DNA from 4 places in the Robertmurraya sp. DFI.2.37 genome. Region 4 is predicted to be linked to each of the others. Evidence: riboswitches for the same ligand, from Rfam matches in the RefSeq annotation. Region 4 holds a riboswitch; each other region holds the start of a gene.
The links. A riboswitch is a leader RNA that binds a small molecule or an ion and turns the genes downstream of it on or off. The one in region 4 is predicted to bind S-adenosylmethionine.
Positions count from the first base shown of each region.

Region 1: it holds a riboswitch for S-adenosylmethionine, as region 4 does, so the genes downstream of both, PZE06_RS18305 (LLM class flavin-dependent oxidoreductase) here and PZE06_RS13255 (methionine ABC transporter ATP-binding protein) in region 4, are expected to answer to the same signal.
Region 2: it holds a riboswitch for S-adenosylmethionine, as region 4 does, so the genes downstream of both, metK (methionine adenosyltransferase) here and PZE06_RS13255 (methionine ABC transporter ATP-binding protein) in region 4, are expected to answer to the same signal.
Region 3: it holds a riboswitch for S-adenosylmethionine, as region 4 does, so the genes downstream of both, PZE06_RS17050 (methionine biosynthesis PLP-dependent protein) here and PZE06_RS13255 (methionine ABC transporter ATP-binding protein) in region 4, are expected to answer to the same signal.

Region 1 covers NZ_JARGEJ010000041.1:10,742-15,084, reverse strand. The annotation lists gene PZE06_RS18320 (IclR family transcriptional regulator) at 1-567, shown strand, start outside; gene PZE06_RS18315 (aminopeptidase) at 630-1,559, shown strand; gene PZE06_RS18310 (GNAT family N-acetyltransferase) at 1,722-2,255, opposite strand; SAM riboswitch class I at 2,589-2,692, shown strand; gene PZE06_RS18305 (LLM class flavin-dependent oxidoreductase) at 2,799-3,848, shown strand; gene PZE06_RS18300 (ATP-grasp domain-containing protein) at 3,864-4,343, shown strand, end outside.
Region 2 covers NZ_JARGEJ010000026.1:36,733-41,075, forward strand. The annotation lists gene pckA (phosphoenolpyruvate carboxykinase (ATP)) at 178-1,764, opposite strand; gene PZE06_RS14630 (thiol-disulfide oxidoreductase DCC family protein) at 1,978-2,361, shown strand; SAM riboswitch class I at 2,461-2,603, shown strand; gene metK (methionine adenosyltransferase) at 2,994-4,196, shown strand; gene PZE06_RS14640 (hypothetical protein) at 4,303-4,343, opposite strand, start outside.
Region 3 covers NZ_JARGEJ010000035.1:30,885-35,227, reverse strand. The annotation lists gene metC (cystathionine beta-lyase) at 1-128, opposite strand, end outside; gene PZE06_RS17050 (methionine biosynthesis PLP-dependent protein) at 125-1,237, opposite strand; SAM riboswitch class I at 1,476-1,588, opposite strand; gene PZE06_RS17045 (H-type small acid-soluble spore protein) at 1,819-2,001, opposite strand; gene PZE06_RS17040 (2-oxoglutarate dehydrogenase E1 component) at 2,300-4,343, shown strand, end outside.
Region 4 covers NZ_JARGEJ010000022.1:36,616-40,958, forward strand. The annotation lists gene PZE06_RS13250 (carbon-nitrogen family hydrolase) at 1-699, shown strand, start outside; SAM riboswitch class I at 826-934, shown strand; gene PZE06_RS13255 (methionine ABC transporter ATP-binding protein) at 1,225-2,238, shown strand; gene PZE06_RS13260 (methionine ABC transporter permease) at 2,228-2,899, shown strand; gene PZE06_RS13265 (MetQ/NlpA family ABC transporter substrate-binding protein) at 2,953-3,783, shown strand; gene PZE06_RS13270 (iron-containing alcohol dehydrogenase family protein) at 3,847-4,343, shown strand, end outside.

The sequences.
Region 1 (4,343 bases), on a different contig from region 4:
TGGGAACTTGCAAATACGGTATCAGAGCTTTTCAACATAAACGAACTAATACATCCTATTTTAGAAGATTTAAGTGAAAGCACGAATGAATCAACATTTTTGATGATAAAGGATGGAGATGAGGCGGTAACATTTGATGCGGTAGAAGCGAGAACAACGGTGAGATTTTCCGTTTCAATTGGAAGTCGCTCTCCCTTATATGCTGGCGCTTCATATCGCTCCATATTGGCACATATGCCGTCAGAATATATCGAGCAATATTTAGAACGGGAACTGATTAAATACACGGATAAAACAATGGTAGACCCAAAGGTAATTAAGGAAGATTTGGAGTTAATTCTTAAAAACGGATATGCAGTAAGCAAAGGTGAATATACGGAAGATGTGATTGCTGTTGCAATGCCGGTATTCTATAAAAATACGATATTTGGCTCCATTACTGTGTCAGGCCCAAAATACCGCATAAACGATGAACAGATCGAAATGTTTATTACAAAATTACAAGATGCGAAAAATGAAGTTGAAAAAGTGGTAGAAAAACACGGTGCCAACTTTGGTTTATTTTAAAGAGAACGGAGCATTAGTTTTAATATATCTAGCTCTCTTTGTGAAGAAAGGAGAAAGTAAATATGAGTTTAATAGAAAATGCACAGTCAGTTTTGCTACAAAACCTAACACTCAAAACAAATGAATCCGTTCTCATTATTACGGATGACGAAAAAGAGGAAATTGCCAACTTATTTTATCAAGCAAGTAAAAGGGTTTCAAAAGAAACGGTTCTAGTCAAAATGCCAACTCGAAATAAATCCGGTGAAGAACCTCCTCAAATGATAAGTTCTTTAATGAAATTTGCTGACGTTATATTATGCGTAACAGAACATTCGTTGACACATACAAATGCACGAAAGAATGCGTCCGAATCTGGTGCGAGAATAGCGACGATGCCGGGGATTTCAATAGATATGCTGGAAAATGGTGCAATCACAGCTGATTATAATGAAGTACAAGAACTTACGGAAATGTATGCTCACCGCTTAGATCAAGGTGATGAGGTCAGAATAGAAAAAGCTGGACATGTGCTGACTTTCTCTATTAAAGGAAGGAAAGGAATTAGAAGTACAGGGGTTTTTAAGGAAAAAGGAGAATCGGGGAATGTGCCGTCAGGGGAAAGTTATATAGCACCGATCGAAGACTCTGCAAATGGCAGCTTGCTAATCGATGGTTCGATCAGTAACATAGGAATCCTTGATGAACCGGTTATGTTAAAAATTGAAGCAGGTAGATTGGTTCACGCTACGGGTGAAAAAGGGCAAAAATTATTGGAATTATTAGGTGACGGAGCCGGTAGGACGATCGCTGAATTTGGAATCGGTACCAATAAAAAAGCGAGGTTAACAGGTAACGTTTTAGAAGATGAAAAAGTATTTGGAACTGTACATATTGCATTCGGAAGCAATAAATCCTTTGGTGGTAGAACAGAAGCTGGTGTACATATCGACTGCGTCATGAAAGAGCCGATTGTATGGATTGATGCGGAGAAAATATTATCTTCGCTTTAGTTTCATTTGTATTATCCCTTTTCAAAGAAGTGTTTTTTTACCGAGTGATTATTCAGTTGTAACGCTCTTTATTATGCTAAAAAAGGGTGGGCAACCATTCAGTGAATGATGAATGTATGATAGGCGAAAAAAGAAGAGTGGTGTAAACCACTCTTCCGAATGTTATTTGTCTGAAGCTAATTTGGAATAAAGCTTGAGGTTAATAAATTGCCCTTTCGACTTCTCTGCTTCTCTTAATGTTCCTTCATAATTAAACCCAAGTCTCTCAATTAGTTTTATGGAATTTCTGTTTTCAGGTTCAATTTTGGCTTCGATTCGATTTATGTTTAAATCGTTGAAGGCATAATGAATGAGAGAAGTCATGGCTTCCGCAGCGTAACCTTTCCCCCAATATTTCCTCCTCAGATCATAGCCAATTTCCGCTTTAGCATTGTCATAGTCGATAGCATTGAAGCCGCAAGTGCCTATTATTTCCTCTGATGCTAATTCGATGATTGAATAGCGAATCGCTTCATTATTTTGTGAGAGTGTATCAAATAATTGAATCATTTCTTCAACTTGTTTCATGCTTGTAAAGCGATCAATATTCATATATTTCGTTACTTCAGGATCAGACCAAATTTCAAAAAGTTGAGCTTTGTCTAAAACATTCATTTTTCTTAAAAATAAGCGTGGTGATTTAAGTTCTGTAATCAATATTTTACCTCCAGAATATGTTTTATGGGGATGAATATTGATATCTGCGCATAGTTCAGTCCCTTCATTCTTTAGTATTTTTAGTATAACATACAAGTTTTTTAGAAATCGCTTGTAAAATATAGCCCTTCTCTTTCGCAGTTAGAATGATGACAAAATATTTAGAGTTTCGAAAAATTTAATTGACAATTGGTTAAATTTAAACTATTATCACCTTAGTTTAGTTTATTTCACGTTGCTGCTTTTTAGTTAAAAGCAATGCTTCTGACAACATGTATTGAATATTTGCAACATTTTTATCTTTTTATACAACATTATCAAATCATATTTTTCTTCTTATCAAGAGAGGTGGAGGGACTGGCCCTTTGAAGCCTCGGCAACAGGTTCTGCGGAATACTGTGCTAATTCCAACAAGCGTTGTGCTTGAAAGATGAGAAGGGAGTTAAAAGCTCTCTTCTAAGAAGGAGAGCTTTTTATGTATGAACAATTCCAACTTAATAAATGGGAAAACTATCTAATTAGAATGGCAGGGAGAGAGTAGAAATGAAATATGGGTTTTGGTTACCGATGTTTGGCGGTTGGTTGCGTAATGTTGAAGATGAAAAGATGCCAGCAACCTTTGATTATGCGAAGGAGGTTGTGCAATCGGCTGAAAAATGGGGGTATTCGACTACTTTAATCGCAGAATTATATTTAAATGATATTAAAGGACCGGAACATGCCTCTCTAGAAGCCTGGTCCACTGCAGCTGGACTCGCAGCGGTGACCGATAAAATTGAGATCATGACGGCGATACGCCCTGGCTTTCACAATCCTGCCGTAGCTGCAAAAATGGCGGCAAATATTGATCGTATTAGTAACGGTCGTTTTACTCTTAATGTGGTTTCAGCATGGTGGGAAGAAGAAGCACGTCAATATGGTGGGGTTTTTACAGAGCATGATGAGCGTTATGCACGGACGGAAGAATTTATCGACGTTTTAAAAGGATTGTGGAAGGAAGAAACGTTCCATTATTCTGGTCAATTCTACAACCTAAGTGGCACGAAGCTTGCTCCAAAGCCTGTGCAAAAACCTAATCCAATTCTCTATGCAGGCGGGGAAAGCGAAAAGGGGAAACAAACCATTGCAGAAAAATGTGATGCTTATGTAATGCATGGTGGAACAGTTGAAGAAATTGAGGCAAAAATAACCGATATGAAGGTACGGCGTGAGCAAACGAGTAATGCTCCATTCAGCTCCTTTGGAATGGCTGCCTATGTAATTTGTCGAGATACAGAGAAAGAGGCTTTGGCTGAGCTTGAAAAAATCACGAACGTGAAAGACTCTAGCGCTTATGCTGGCTTTAAAGACTTTACGACTAAATCACAATTAGAGCAAGAAATTCAATTACAGGATTACTCGGTTTCTAATCGCGGGCTTCGACCAAACCTTGTAGGAACACCAGCGCAAATTGCAGAGCGCATTTTAAAGTATGAAGAAGTAGGGTTAGATTTATTATTATTACAGTTTTCTCCTCAACTTGAGGAAATGGAGCGATTTTCAAGGCAGGTAATGCCATTAGTCGAACAAAAACGGAGTTTAATAAAAAGCTAGAGAGGAGCGATAAGAATGAGTAAGGTATATGTCATCCATGAGAATCGTGAGTGGACAGTCCATTTAACTAGAAGGTTAGAGGAATTAGGTGTTCCATATGAAGAATGGCATTTAGATGAAGGGATGTTGGATTTATCAACAGAGCCACCAGAAGGAATTTTCTACAGCAGAATGAGTGCTTCTTCTCATACACGTGATCATCGTTTTGCAGCCGAATTTTCCGGGCAAGTATTGGCCTGGCTTGAAGCACATGACCGTACCGTTATAAATGGGCCGAATGCTTTAAGGTTGGAAGTGAGTAAGGTCTTACAATACTTAGAATTAAACAAGTCTGGAGTAAAAACTCCAAAAACGATTGCTGCCGTTGGCAAGGAAAATATCATAAAGGCAGCTCAAAACTTTGCCGGACAATCGTTTATTACGAAGCACAACCGTGCCGGTAAAGGGTTAGGCGTTCAATTGTTTCATAGCATAGAGGCTTTAAAGGCTTATGTG
Region 2 (4,343 bases), on a different contig from region 4:
TTCCGGGAATACATCCGTTTTTTCCGGAATTAAGCAGAAAAATTCCGGAATTAATCACGATTTTTCCGGAATCCACCTTCGTCTAAGTAGTATGCACGATTTTTGTTTGTAGTTATTACAGTTGTTAAAAAAAGCTCCTCTGTAAGAGAAGCTTTTAGGTCACAAAATGAGCAGTGATTAAGAAAGTGGCCCGCCTTGTTCACGAATAGATGCGGGTACATCTGTGAATTTCTCGAAGTTTTTCTTGAATTTTTTTGCTAATTCCTTCGCTTTGTTTTCATAAGCAGTTTGATCAGCCCATGTTTTATGTGGCAGCAATACTTCATCTGGTACGCCAGGAACGTGGAGGGGGATATTTAAGCCAAAGAAATGGTCTTTTACCGTTTCGACATTGTTTAACTCCCCTTCAAGGGCCGCGTGGACCATTGCCCTTGTATAGCTTAGCTTCATGCGGCTGCCCACACCATATTCTCCCCCAGTCCAGCCTGTGTTAACAAGATATACTTGAGCGTTATGCTCATCGATTTTTTCTCCGAGCATTTCTGCATAACGAGTCGCTGGCAATGGAAGAAATGGCGAACCAAAGCAGGTAGAGAACGTCGCTTCAGGAGAGGTAACTCCCCGTTCTGTTCCAGCCAATTTAGAAGTATAGCCACTTAGAAAATGATACATTGCTTGTTCTTTTGTTAATTTTGCGATTGGTGGAAGTACACCAAATGCATCAGCAGTTAAAAAGACGATAGCATTTGGATGACCGGCGATGCTCGGATCGACAATATTGTCAATAGCCTGAATAGGATAAGCCGCACGGGTATTTTCCGTTAATGAGCCATCATCATAGTCAGCAACTCGAGTTTCTGGATTAAGAATGACATTTTCTAACACTGAACCGAATCGAATGGCTTCGAAAATTTGCGGTTCTTTCTTATAGGAAAGATTAATGCATTTTGCATAACACCCACCTTCAATGTTAAAAACGCCATTTGCTGACCAGCCGTGTTCATCATCTCCAATAAGCCGGCGATGCGGATCAGCAGATAATGTTGTTTTACCCGTACCAGAGAGGCCAAAAAATAAGGCGACGTCTCCTTCTTGCCCCACATTGGCAGAACAATGCATGGGTAAAATGCCGTTTTCAGGAAGTAAGTAATTCATAATGGAAAAGATCGACTTTTTGATTTCACCTGCATATTCTGTTCCACCAATTAATACAGTTTTACGCTCAAATGATATAATAATAAAGGTTTCAGACTTTGTTCCGTCAACAGTCGGATCGGCTTTGAAATCTGGAGCAGAAATGACAGTGAATTGAGCCTGATGGTTGTCTAGTTCATCTTTCGTTGGTCGAATAAATAATTGATGGGCAAATAGATTATGCCAAGCATATTCATTAATTACTTGAATCGGAAGCTGTGAATTTTTATCGGCACCAGCAAAGCCTTTAAAAACAAATACTTCATCTTTCTTTTTTAAGTAATTAAGCACCTTTGTGTAAAGGGAGTCAAACGTATCTTCGGAAATCGCCTGGTTGATCGGGCCCCAGTCAATTTTATCTTTTGAAGAACGTTCTTCCACGATGTATTTATCTTTAGGGGAACGTCCAGTATAGGTTCCAGTAGTAGCACATATTGCTCCAGTAGAGGTAAGAACTCCTTCATTTCGTCGCAAAACTTTTTCGACTAATTGGGGAACAGATAGCTGGATATGAACATTATTTTGTTGTAGCAATTCATTTAGTTCATTAGTAAGGCTAACTGAATTCATTTGATGAATACCTTCTTTCAATATAGTTTAAAAATGTATTTCTCGAAAGCGATATCATAATACGATTAGTATAACACATTTATCTCATTAGTCTATACTAATTCGTGGAAAATGCCACTGAATATCCAAAAAGTTTCAATGGTTAAGGAAAATTACTAGAGTTCTTTTAGCAATACGATGATCATAATATATTCATTCTTTAACAGGAAGGGAATGGGAAAGTTGGAAATTGTGGCATTATATGATGGAAATTGTGCGTTATGCTTGAGAACAAAGACTATATTACAAAAAATAGATTTATTTAAAAAAGTTACTTGGCTTTCTTTACAAGAGTTTGAGGAAGTTCAAAAGGATGCTAGATTTACAGCAAAGGAATTAAGAAGTGAGCTTCATATTCTTCTTCCAAATCAACGGGTGCTTAAGGGATATAAAGCTGTAAGAAGAATTTTGCTCATTAGCCCTTATACATTTATCTTTGCAAGTATATTATATTTGCCTTTTCTGCATTTCATAGGAGATCCTATTTACAGGTGGATTGCCCGAAATCGGCATTTATTTTTCAAGCAAAAATGTGATGATGGAAGTTGCTCCTTATAGTGAATCTTTCGCCATGAAAATGAAAAAATTAAAAGAATTATTCCATAGCTGTTGACACATATGCACTCGTTCGTTATGATCTACACTTGAACGGATACTCTCTTATCCCGAGTAGGTGGAGGGACAGGCCCTATGAAACCCAGCAACCGGTTATTAAGTTCAAGATTCTGTTGGAATCCTTGAAAGCTTTGATAGCAATGGTGCTAACCTGAAGCAAGGATAAAGTCCTTGAACGATAAGAGTGAAAGGCGAGAATTGTTTACATACTCCTTTCCTCTTCTTAGGAAAGGTTTTTTTGTGTTTAGTGCAAGTGGTTTATCATCTAACAAAACTAAGAGTTCTTTAAGTTTGCCGGTGATGGGCAGCAAGGAGAGCTCCTTAGAAAGATAAGCTGCATTAGATTTGTGGTGAAGGCACCTTGTACTTTTCAATATTGTAAACAATTGAATGAGTTTCAAGATGGCAGAACGATTATTTGTTCTCAACATAATATGAAATGAGTTCTTCAACCCTTTTTATGAATTCTTGAAAATCATCATAAAAACTCCATGTTTATTTCATACTACATAGGGAATGAGTTCCGTATCAGCGTGGGGGAAAGCCCTCGTACTTATAGATGAGGAGGAAGTCAGATGTCAAGAAACGCGCGTTTGTTTACTTCTGAGTCAGTTACTGAAGGTCACCCAGATAAAATTTGTGACCAAATTTCTGACGCAATATTGGATGCGATCTTAGCAAAAGATGCTAATGCTCGTGTTGCTGCTGAAACTTCTGTCAATACAGGACTTGTTTTAGTGGCAGGAGAAATTACTACTTCTACATATGTAGATATTCCAAAGATTGTCCGTGAAACGATCAAAGAGATTGGATATAATCGAGCCAAATACGGATTCGATTCTGAAACTTGTGCAGTATTAACTTCGATTGATGAACAATCCCCCGATATTGCTATGGGTGTTGATCAAGCTTTGGAAGCACGTGAAGGCAGTATGACGGATGAAGAAATTGAAGCAATTGGTGCAGGTGACCAAGGATTAATGTTTGGGTTTGCTTGTAATGAAACAAAGGAACTTATGCCGCTTCCGATTTCACTTGCGCATAAATTATCTCGCCGTCTAACAGAAGTTCGGAAAGAAGAGATTCTTCCTTATCTTCGACCGGATGGAAAAACACAAGTGACCGTTGAATATGATAAAAACAACAAGCCGGTCCGCATTGATACCATTGTCATTTCAACACAGCATCACCCTGAAATTACCCTTGAACAAATTCAGCGCAATATTAAAGAGCATGTGATCAGTCCGGTTGTTCCTAGTGAATTAATTGATGAGAATACAAAGTATTTTATCAATCCTACTGGACGATTTGTCATCGGGGGTCCTCAAGGGGATGCAGGCTTAACAGGTCGTAAAATTATTGTAGATACTTATGGTGGTTATGCTCGTCATGGCGGCGGTGCATTCTCTGGTAAAGATCCGACAAAAGTGGATCGCTCTGCAGCCTATGCTGCCCGTTACGTAGCGAAAAATATCGTTGCTGCGGGGCTAGCTGATAAGGTAGAAGTACAGCTAGCTTATGCGATTGGTGTCGCACAACCAGTGTCTATCGCTGTCGATACATTTGGAACAGGGAAAGTAGACGAAAATATTTTAGTCGAAGTAGTTCGCCATAACTTCGATTTACGTCCTGCTGGCATCATTAAGATGTTGGATTTACGCCGTCCGATTTACAAGCAAACAGCTGCTTACGGGCATTTTGGTCGTACAGACATCGACCTTCCGTGGGAGCGTACGGATAAAGCTGATGCTTTGCGTGAGCAGGCATTAAAGGGTTAAAAAGAGGGGGCAGAATTCTCTTTAGTTCCTATCAGACTGCAGACAAACTCGATATTCAAGATTGTCTGCAGTTTTATTATCACTCTGTCAAAGTTTAAAGCTGATATTACTCAATATAGTCAATTAATTTTGCAGGAACCTGTTCAA
Region 3 (4,343 bases), on a different contig from region 4:
TCAAAGCTTGATTGATGGAAGGTTGAGGCATGCTGAATGGGGACGCTGACAGCTCCAGTTGTAAGATCAAATTTTGAGTTATTGTGAAGCAACTTCGTTTCAAAAGAGTAACAACAGTCTTCGTTCATCGTACTACCTCCTGTTGGGCTTTTATGAATGCTTGTTGTAAATCATTTTTTAAATCATCGCTATGCTCTAATCCAACTGAAAAGCGCAGCAAACAATTATCTACCCCTGTTTCAAATCGAATCTTTTCGGGAATATCTGCATGGGTCTGTGTTGCAGGATAGGTGATAAAGCTTTCTGTTCCGCCTAAGCTTTCAGCAAACGTGATTAATTGCAAGTTTTGCAAGAAAGGATTCACCCATGCTTCATGTTGAATTCGAAATGAAACCATTCCTCCTCGTCCTGGGTAAAGGACATTTGTCACGGCGTCGTGTTCTAATAGAAAGCGGACAAGCTCTTTTGCATTTTGCTCATGTTTTTCCATTCTTAGGGCTAACGTCTTCATTCCTCGCATTAACAGCCATGAATCGAAAGGGCTTAGAACCGAGCCATTGCCATTATGATAGAAAGCTAGAGACTCGCAAAGTTCCTTTCCTTTCGCAACAATCAATCCGGCAAGAACATCATTGTGACCCCCTAAATATTTAGTGGCACTATGTATGACGATATCAGCACCATCTGTAATTGGTTTTTGAATATAAGGAGTATAGAACGTATTATCAACAATTACTAAAAGTTTATTTTCTTTTGCTATTTTTGAAACAGCTTTGATATCGGTTTGTTCCATAAGAGGGTTTGTAGGTGTCTCAATAAAGATAGCTTTTGTTTTTTCAGAAATACTTTTCTGTATATTGGCAGCATCGCTCGTATTCACATATGTTGCCTTAAGGCCCCATTTCTTAAAGTTCTCCTCCAGAATACGGTATGTACCACCATATAAATCCTTTGCAACAATCCACTCGTCTCCTGATTTAAAGAGAGAAAGTACTGTCAAAATAGCGGCCATTCCAGAACTACAGGCAAACCCACCATCACCTTCTTCAAGCTCAGCTATCGTCTGTTCTAGAATTTGTCTTGTTGGATTGCCAGTTCGGATATAATCGTAGCCGCTTGATTGACCAATTCCTTCATGACGATAGGCGGTGGAAAGATAGATAGGAGGGTTTACAGTCCCTGTTGTTTTTTCACTGCGATTTCCGATTTGCGCCAATTTTGTTTCGAGTTCATACATAAGAAAACACTCCTTACATTCATAAAATTTGCTGTTATAAAGCTGCATATAAAAGAAAGGCTTTGTTAAACAGAGTTGTTGCACATATCATGTGAAACTAAAATTTCGCACACCTTTTTAGGGGGGAGCGGTCTTTTAAGAGAGAAAATGAGCCAAATACAACTTCGATATATAACAAAGTCAAACAAAAAAAGTCTTCTATAAGAAGAAGACTTTTCATAACGGATAACAGCCATTCTTCTTATCTTCCAAGTTTATTTACAAAACTTGCAGGAATTAGCACCTTGCAATAAATGCTTGCAGGTTGCTGAGGTTTCATAGGGCCAGACCCTCAACCTCTCTTGATAAGAAATTAAATTCAATTTTCTAAAATTTACTACAATAAACCAATAAAGTCAATGAGAAATTATTTCAGAGTGTAGACAAAGTCAAAAATAAAAAAAATCAGTCACCTTCAGGCTGATTGAAAACGTTTGATTTCGAGGCGCGAAGCCTTGGGAGGAGCGGAGTTACCATAATAGGTAATGAGCACCGGACAAGACGAGCAACGAAGAAAGCGAGCGTTTGCGGGCAGCCTGATTTTATTCCTCTTCAATTAAGTTTAAGATTGGGACATTCTGCTCATATTCAGGATTTTGCTTCGAATAAATTCTCGCTGTTTTTGTTTGTTCATCAACATGTTGGATGATAACTGGAAGTCCTTCATAAGTGACGTTATGAACTTCAGCACTTTCTGCTATTTCCTTTGCACGACCAATATTCACGCATCGTTCATCTCCTTGATTTAAGTTCTTTCATAATTTGCCTATTGATGAGGAAATTTATCCAATGATGTAATAATTTAAACGAGTGTTAAAATTTTATTACAATAGGTAATTGCCTAATGAAAGTTTTTACTATTTACACAGTTAAAACCTTTGTAGTTCTTACATGAACGTGTTAGAATAGCTTTGAAAACGTTATATCCTCTGAAAAATAATATTATTCTAACATTTGAGTTTCCGAATGGAGAAGAAGAGGATAAAGTGATCAATTTCTTAAAAGATTTTGGAGGTATTTCACATGAGGAAGCCATCAGATGGTCAAGGACCAGTATGGCAAGGATTTCACGGACCGAATTTAGGATATGTCATTGAGATGTATGAAGCCTATTTAGAAAATCCTGATTCAGTGGACGAAGAAATAAAAGCATACTTCGCAGAAAATGGACCACCTACATTAGAAAAGAGTGAGATTGCACATTCTCAAACTAATGTAATTCAAGTTAGCACACCGATTGAAAAAATATTAGCAGCAGCCAATCTTGCTGACAAAGTCAGGGGCTATGGCCATTTAGCAGCTGATATTTATCCGTTGAAAAATCAAGAACCTGATAAAGAACTAATTGAAATGGATTATTACGGACTAACGAAACAAGATTTAGAGGAAATACCAGCTCATTTTATCTCAACGGATATTCCACACCATCTAAAAAATGGTTATGAAGCTATTGAGTACTTGAAAAAGGTATACACCGGGAAAATTGCTTTTGAAATCCGACATGTTAATAATAATCAAGAAAAAATGTGGATTCGCAACAAAATTGAAAGTGGGAGTCTGCTTCCATCATTAACTGCTGATAAAAAGAAAAAGTTGTTGCAGCGCTTAACAGAGGTCGAGGAATTTGAAAAATTTATCCATAAAACCTTCGTTGGCCAAAAACGCTTTTCTATAGAGGGCTTGGACACATTGGTTCCATTAATTGATGAAATTATTTTGGAAACGGTTGAGAACGGTGCTTCAACAATTAACATCGGAATGGCTCATAGAGGGCGCTTGAACGTTCTTGCTCATAATTTAGGAAAGCCATATGAAATGATTTTTGCAGAGTTTCAGCATGCGCCAAACAAAGAACTAGTGCCTTCAGAAGGCTCAATTGGAATTAACTTTGGTTGGACAGGAGATGTTAAATATCATCTTGGTCTTAATCGTGAATTACCTGAGAAGAATCAACGCAAAGCGAGAATAACATTAGCGAATAATCCGAGTCACCTTGAATTTGTTGGAGCTGTAGTGGAAGGGTTTACCCGTGCTGCGCAAGATGATCGCACAGACAAGGGCTATCCGAAAGAAGACTTAAGCTCAGCGTTAGCCATTCTTGTCCACGGTGATGCCGCATTTCCTGGACAAGGAATAGTAGCTGAAACGTTAAATTTAAGCCGCTTAAAAGGATATCGTACAGGTGGTACGATTCATGTCATTGCCAATAATTTGATCGGTTTTACTACTGAGAGAATGGACTCTCGTTCAACACGGTATTCGAGCGATTTAGCTAAAGGCTATGAAATGCCGATTTTACATGTTAATGCCGATGATCCAGAAGCGGTATTAGCAGCAGCCCAATTTGCTTGTGAATATCGCGAAACGTTTAAAAAAGATGTTTTAATTGATCTCGTTGGCTATCGTAGGTTTGGTCATAATGAAATGGATGAACCGATGACGACAAATCCGTTAATGTACCAACTAATTCAAAAGCATCCGACTGTGAAGGAACTGTACGCACAAAAATTACTTCAGGAGAACATTCTTTCTCAGGGCGAGCTTGAACAGCTCGAACGTGAAGTACTTACTAGACTTCAGGAAGCATATGCAAAGGTTCCGGAAAAAGAGGAGAAAGAGGGAGATCCAAAACCTCCTGAAACGGTTGAAAAAGGGATTTCTAAGATGAAAACAGGGGTGCCTCTTGAAAAGTTAAAGAAAATGAACGAAGAGCTTTTGCAATGGCCGGAAGGATTTCAAGTATTTAGTAAATTAAGTAGAATTTTAAAGAGACGTCTAGATGCATTTAAAGATAATGGAAAAGTCGATTGGGGCTTAGCCGAGACTCTTGCCTTTGCCTCCATAATTGCCGATGGAACTCCTGTGCGCCTTTCAGGTCAGGATTCAGAGCGTGGTACATTTGCTCATCGAAATATCGTTTTATATGATCAGAATACAGGGGAAAAATTCTCTCCATTGCATCGGTTATCAGATGCGAAGGCTTCTTTTAGTGTCTACAACAGTCCGTTGTCAGAAGGTTCCGTGCTAGGTTTTGAATACGGATACAATGTTTTCGCACCTGAAACAT
Region 4 (4,343 bases):
AAAAACGGAAGTGATACGATAGTTTTACCTGAGATGTGGAATACAGGTTATGCTTTAACTGAACTTAATAGAATAGCAGATGAGAATGGAGAGAGGACAAAACAGTTTTTACAGGAGCTTGCTTATCAACATCGAGTAAATATTGTTGGGGGATCTGTTGCAACAAAGCGGAGTGAGAGATTCTATAATACGATGTATGTCGTTGAAAGAGGAGGTAGCGTGACTTCTGAATATGATAAAGCTCATTTGTTCAAGCTGATGGATGAACACCTTTATATGGAGCCGGGGCAAAAGCTTAACCGATTTCAACTTGACGGCGTGGAATGCGCTGGAGTCATCTGCTATGATTTAAGATTCCCTGAATGGATCCGAACTCATGTATTACAAGGTGCTAAAGTAGTCTTTGTTCCTGCTGAATGGCCGAAAAAGAGAATTGATCATTGGCAATTATTACTCCAGGCAAGAGCAATTGAAAATCAATGCTATATTGTTGCCGTTAATCGTGTCGGAAATGATCCAGACAATGAATTTAATGGACATTCAATGATCATTGGCCCATGGGGAGAGCTCCTCGTCACGAACGAAGAGGAAGAAGGTATTTTTTACGCGGAAATAGATATGAAGGAAGTGGAAGATGTGCGGCAAAGGATTCCCGTATTTGCAGATAGACGTGAGGAATTGTATTCTCTTAAAAAATAATTTTTTTCTGAAACGGATTGATATCCGCGATGTAAGCGCATCACATAAAAATAAAGAATCAATTAACTATTGACAGATAATTTGTCCACTAGTATTATCTAAATTACATTCTAATTAAAATTTTCAAACTTATCCAGAGTGACCGAGGGACATGGCCCTATGACGTCCGGCAACCCCCTTTTTTTGGGAAGGTGCCAATTCCTGCAGAATGGTTATACATTCTGAAAGATAAGTCGAGATATAGTATTTCGATGCGTCTTTCAGTAGAAGGGCGCATTTTTTAATTGTTTACTAGATTATTCCGTGAAAGTTGCCTGATTTTAAATTGTATCTCTGCAAACGTCAGGTCGATCTGTTCGATATCTACTACGGAAGAACTGCAATCGCGGGTTCATATTTCCTTTAGGCCGTTATCTTTGTCAATGAAAGGCTGCTAGAGGAGCATTCTAAGCAGACCAGAGTAGTTTCAATCTTAATTGCTCAAAAGGAGCTTCTTACTAAGTATGTGAAAAATGGGGTTTGTGTATGATAGAAATTCAAAATCTTTCAAAGATATACAAAACAAAAAAGGGCGAAGTTAATGGTGTTGATAATGTCTCACTATCCATTGAAAAAGGTGAGATTTATGGGATTGTCGGCTATTCTGGTGCTGGCAAAAGCTCATTGCTCCGCTGCATTAATTTACTTGAGCGTCCAACGACTGGACACTTAACTGTCGATGGAGTAGACCTAACTGTGCTACGTGGTGAAGCATTAAGATTAGCTCGATTAAAAATTGGGATGATCTTTCAACATTTCTATTTAATTAGTCAGAAAACAGTCTATGAAAATATTGCTTTTGCCTTAAAGGCAGCAAAGGTACCTGCTAAGGAAAGAACTGATAGAGTGGAGAAGCTTCTTGAAATGGTTGGTCTTTCCGAGAAACGGGATGTTTACCCTTCACAGTTAAGTGGTGGGCAAAAGCAAAGAGTAGCAATTGCAAGAGCATTAGCCAACAACCCAAAAGTGCTACTTTGCGATGAAGCAACATCTGCTCTTGATCCAACAACTACAAAATCAATATTGAATTTGCTTAAGAAAATCAATCAAGAATTAAAGATCACCATTGTCTTAATCACACATGAAATGAATGTAGTGAAAGAAATTTGTAATCGAATGGCCATTATGCAGGAAGGAAGAGTTGTTGAAGAAGGGGCTGTATACAATATTTTTGCCAGTCCGAAAACAGAGCTTGCCAAGGAATTTATTGCAAGCGTGGTGTCTTATGATATTCCTGAAACCATTGCTAATAGCTGTGAAGGTCCGATCGTAAAAGTAACGTTCCGTGGAAAGGTTGCAGGGGAAGGTGTTATTTCAGATACATTACAACAATATCAAGTTAAGGGGAATTTTTTGCATGGTTCTATTGAGTATATTCAAGATTTACCGCTTGGCATTTTTGTAATGGAATTAAAGGGTGAAAGAGAAGAAATTAAACAGGCGCTAAAATATATTGAAGAGCGTGATGCAGAGGTGGAGGTGTTGCGAGATGGGGTTTGATTTCGGACATTTCGTCGAACTTTTACCAGATATTAATACAGCCTTTCTCCAAACGATTTACATGATATCAATTTCTCTTGCCGTTGCTGTCATTGTTGGACTTCCAATTGGCATCCTATTGTATATCACAGATAAAGGGCTGTTTTGGGAAAATCAAGCTGTTCAAAGTATTTTAGGATTTATCGTAAATTTAGTTCGTTCAATCCCTTTTATCATTTTATTAGTAGCGCTGATTCCGCTCACTAAAGCTATTGTTGGTACTCAAATTGGTCCAGCGGCGGCAAGCGTCTCCCTTTCGGTTGCAGCCATTCCTTTTTTTGCACGCATAGTAGAAACGGCGTTAAGAGAAATTGATAAAGGTGTTATTGAAGCAGCTATTGCGGCTGGAGCGACACCGTGGATGATTATTAAAGATGTTCTTCTTTTAGAAGCAAAGTCAGGAATTATCTCTGGTGTTACGTTAACACTTATTAGTTTAATTGGTTTTTCAGCAATGGCTGGAACTGTTGGAGGTGGGGGAATTGGGGATTTGGCCATTCGATTCGGCTATTATCGCTATGATAATACGATCATGATAGCGACAGTTCTTATCCTCGTCATCTTAGTTCAAGTGATTCAAATCCTTGGTGATTTTATCGCAAAAGTTGTAGATAAGAGATAGCATTTATATATTGATATAAAAGAAATTTACGAGAGAGAGTGTGGGAAGAAAAGATGAAAAAATGGGTAAAATTAGCATTTGTATTGTTTGTACTAGGGTTTTTAGCAGCATGTGGGAGCAACGACTCAAATTCTGCTGCTGAAGGCGAAGAAACAAAGGAAATTCAAATCGGGGCAACAGCAGGTCCGTACAGTGACATGCTAAAGAAGGCAATTATCCCAGGCCTTGAGGAAAAAGGATACAAAGTGAAGGTGATTGAATTTAGCGATTATATCCAGCCAAACAACGCATTGGATAATGGTGATATTCAAGCAAATCTATTCCAACATACGATCTATTTAGAAAATTTTGCGAAAGAAAATAATATGGATTTAACAGCATTAATCACAGTTCCAACTGCACCTATGGGGATATATTCTAATGAATTTACATCGATCGAAGAAATTTCTGACGGTGCATCGATTACGATTCCGAATGATCCGACCAATGCAGCACGGGCATTTAATACACTTCAAGATGAAGGATTAATAGTTCTTGATGAAAATGCGGATCCGTTAACAGTGTCAGAAAAAGATATAATCGAAAACAAAAAAAATCTAAAATTCGAACCGATTGAAGCTGGACAACTTCCGCGCTCAGTGGAAAGTGCTGACCTTGCCGCAGTTCCTGGGAACTTTGCTCTAGCGGCAGGCATGGATTTATTAAGTGCTTTAGCATTGGAAAATATGCTCGATTCATATCGTAATGTTGTTGCTGTCAAAGCTGAGAATAAGGATGATCAGCTTGCAAAAGATATTGTCGAAATTGTTCAATCTGATTCGTTTGAAAAGGTGATCGATGACGAATTCCAAGGTTTTGGCAAACCAGAGTGGATGAATGAATAAATAATATAATGGTTTGACCCACTTCGATAATGAGTGGGTCTTTTTATAGAGGAGGGATTCTATATGCAGTCAATTTCCGTACACGGAGCACCAAGTGAGTATATTTTACAAGAGGGAGCACTTGAGCTTCTTGAGAGAAAGCTTGTGGAGAGAGGACTTAAACATATCCTCATTGTTCATGGCATGAAATCGTGGATTGCAGTTCAGCCATATTGGCCAACGTTTTCTGAAGTTGTTTATCAGGAGCATACTTATGGAGGGGAGTGTTCTTTAGATGAAATAACTGAATTAGCAAAAACTGTCGAGAAGGATGGCTTTGATGCAGTGGTCGGTGTTGGCGGAGGAAAGGTACTCGATTTAGTAAAAGCAGTTTGCGATATGACTCATACTCAAGCAATTTTAGTTCCGACACTTGCATCCAACTGTTCACCATGGACACCTCTTAGTGTCATATATGATCAAACTGGTGCTTTCATCAAATATGACGTCTATCCTATCTGCGCTAGTTTAGTCTTAATAGAGCCCAATATTTTACTTCAGGCACCAAAAGCAATGTTTAT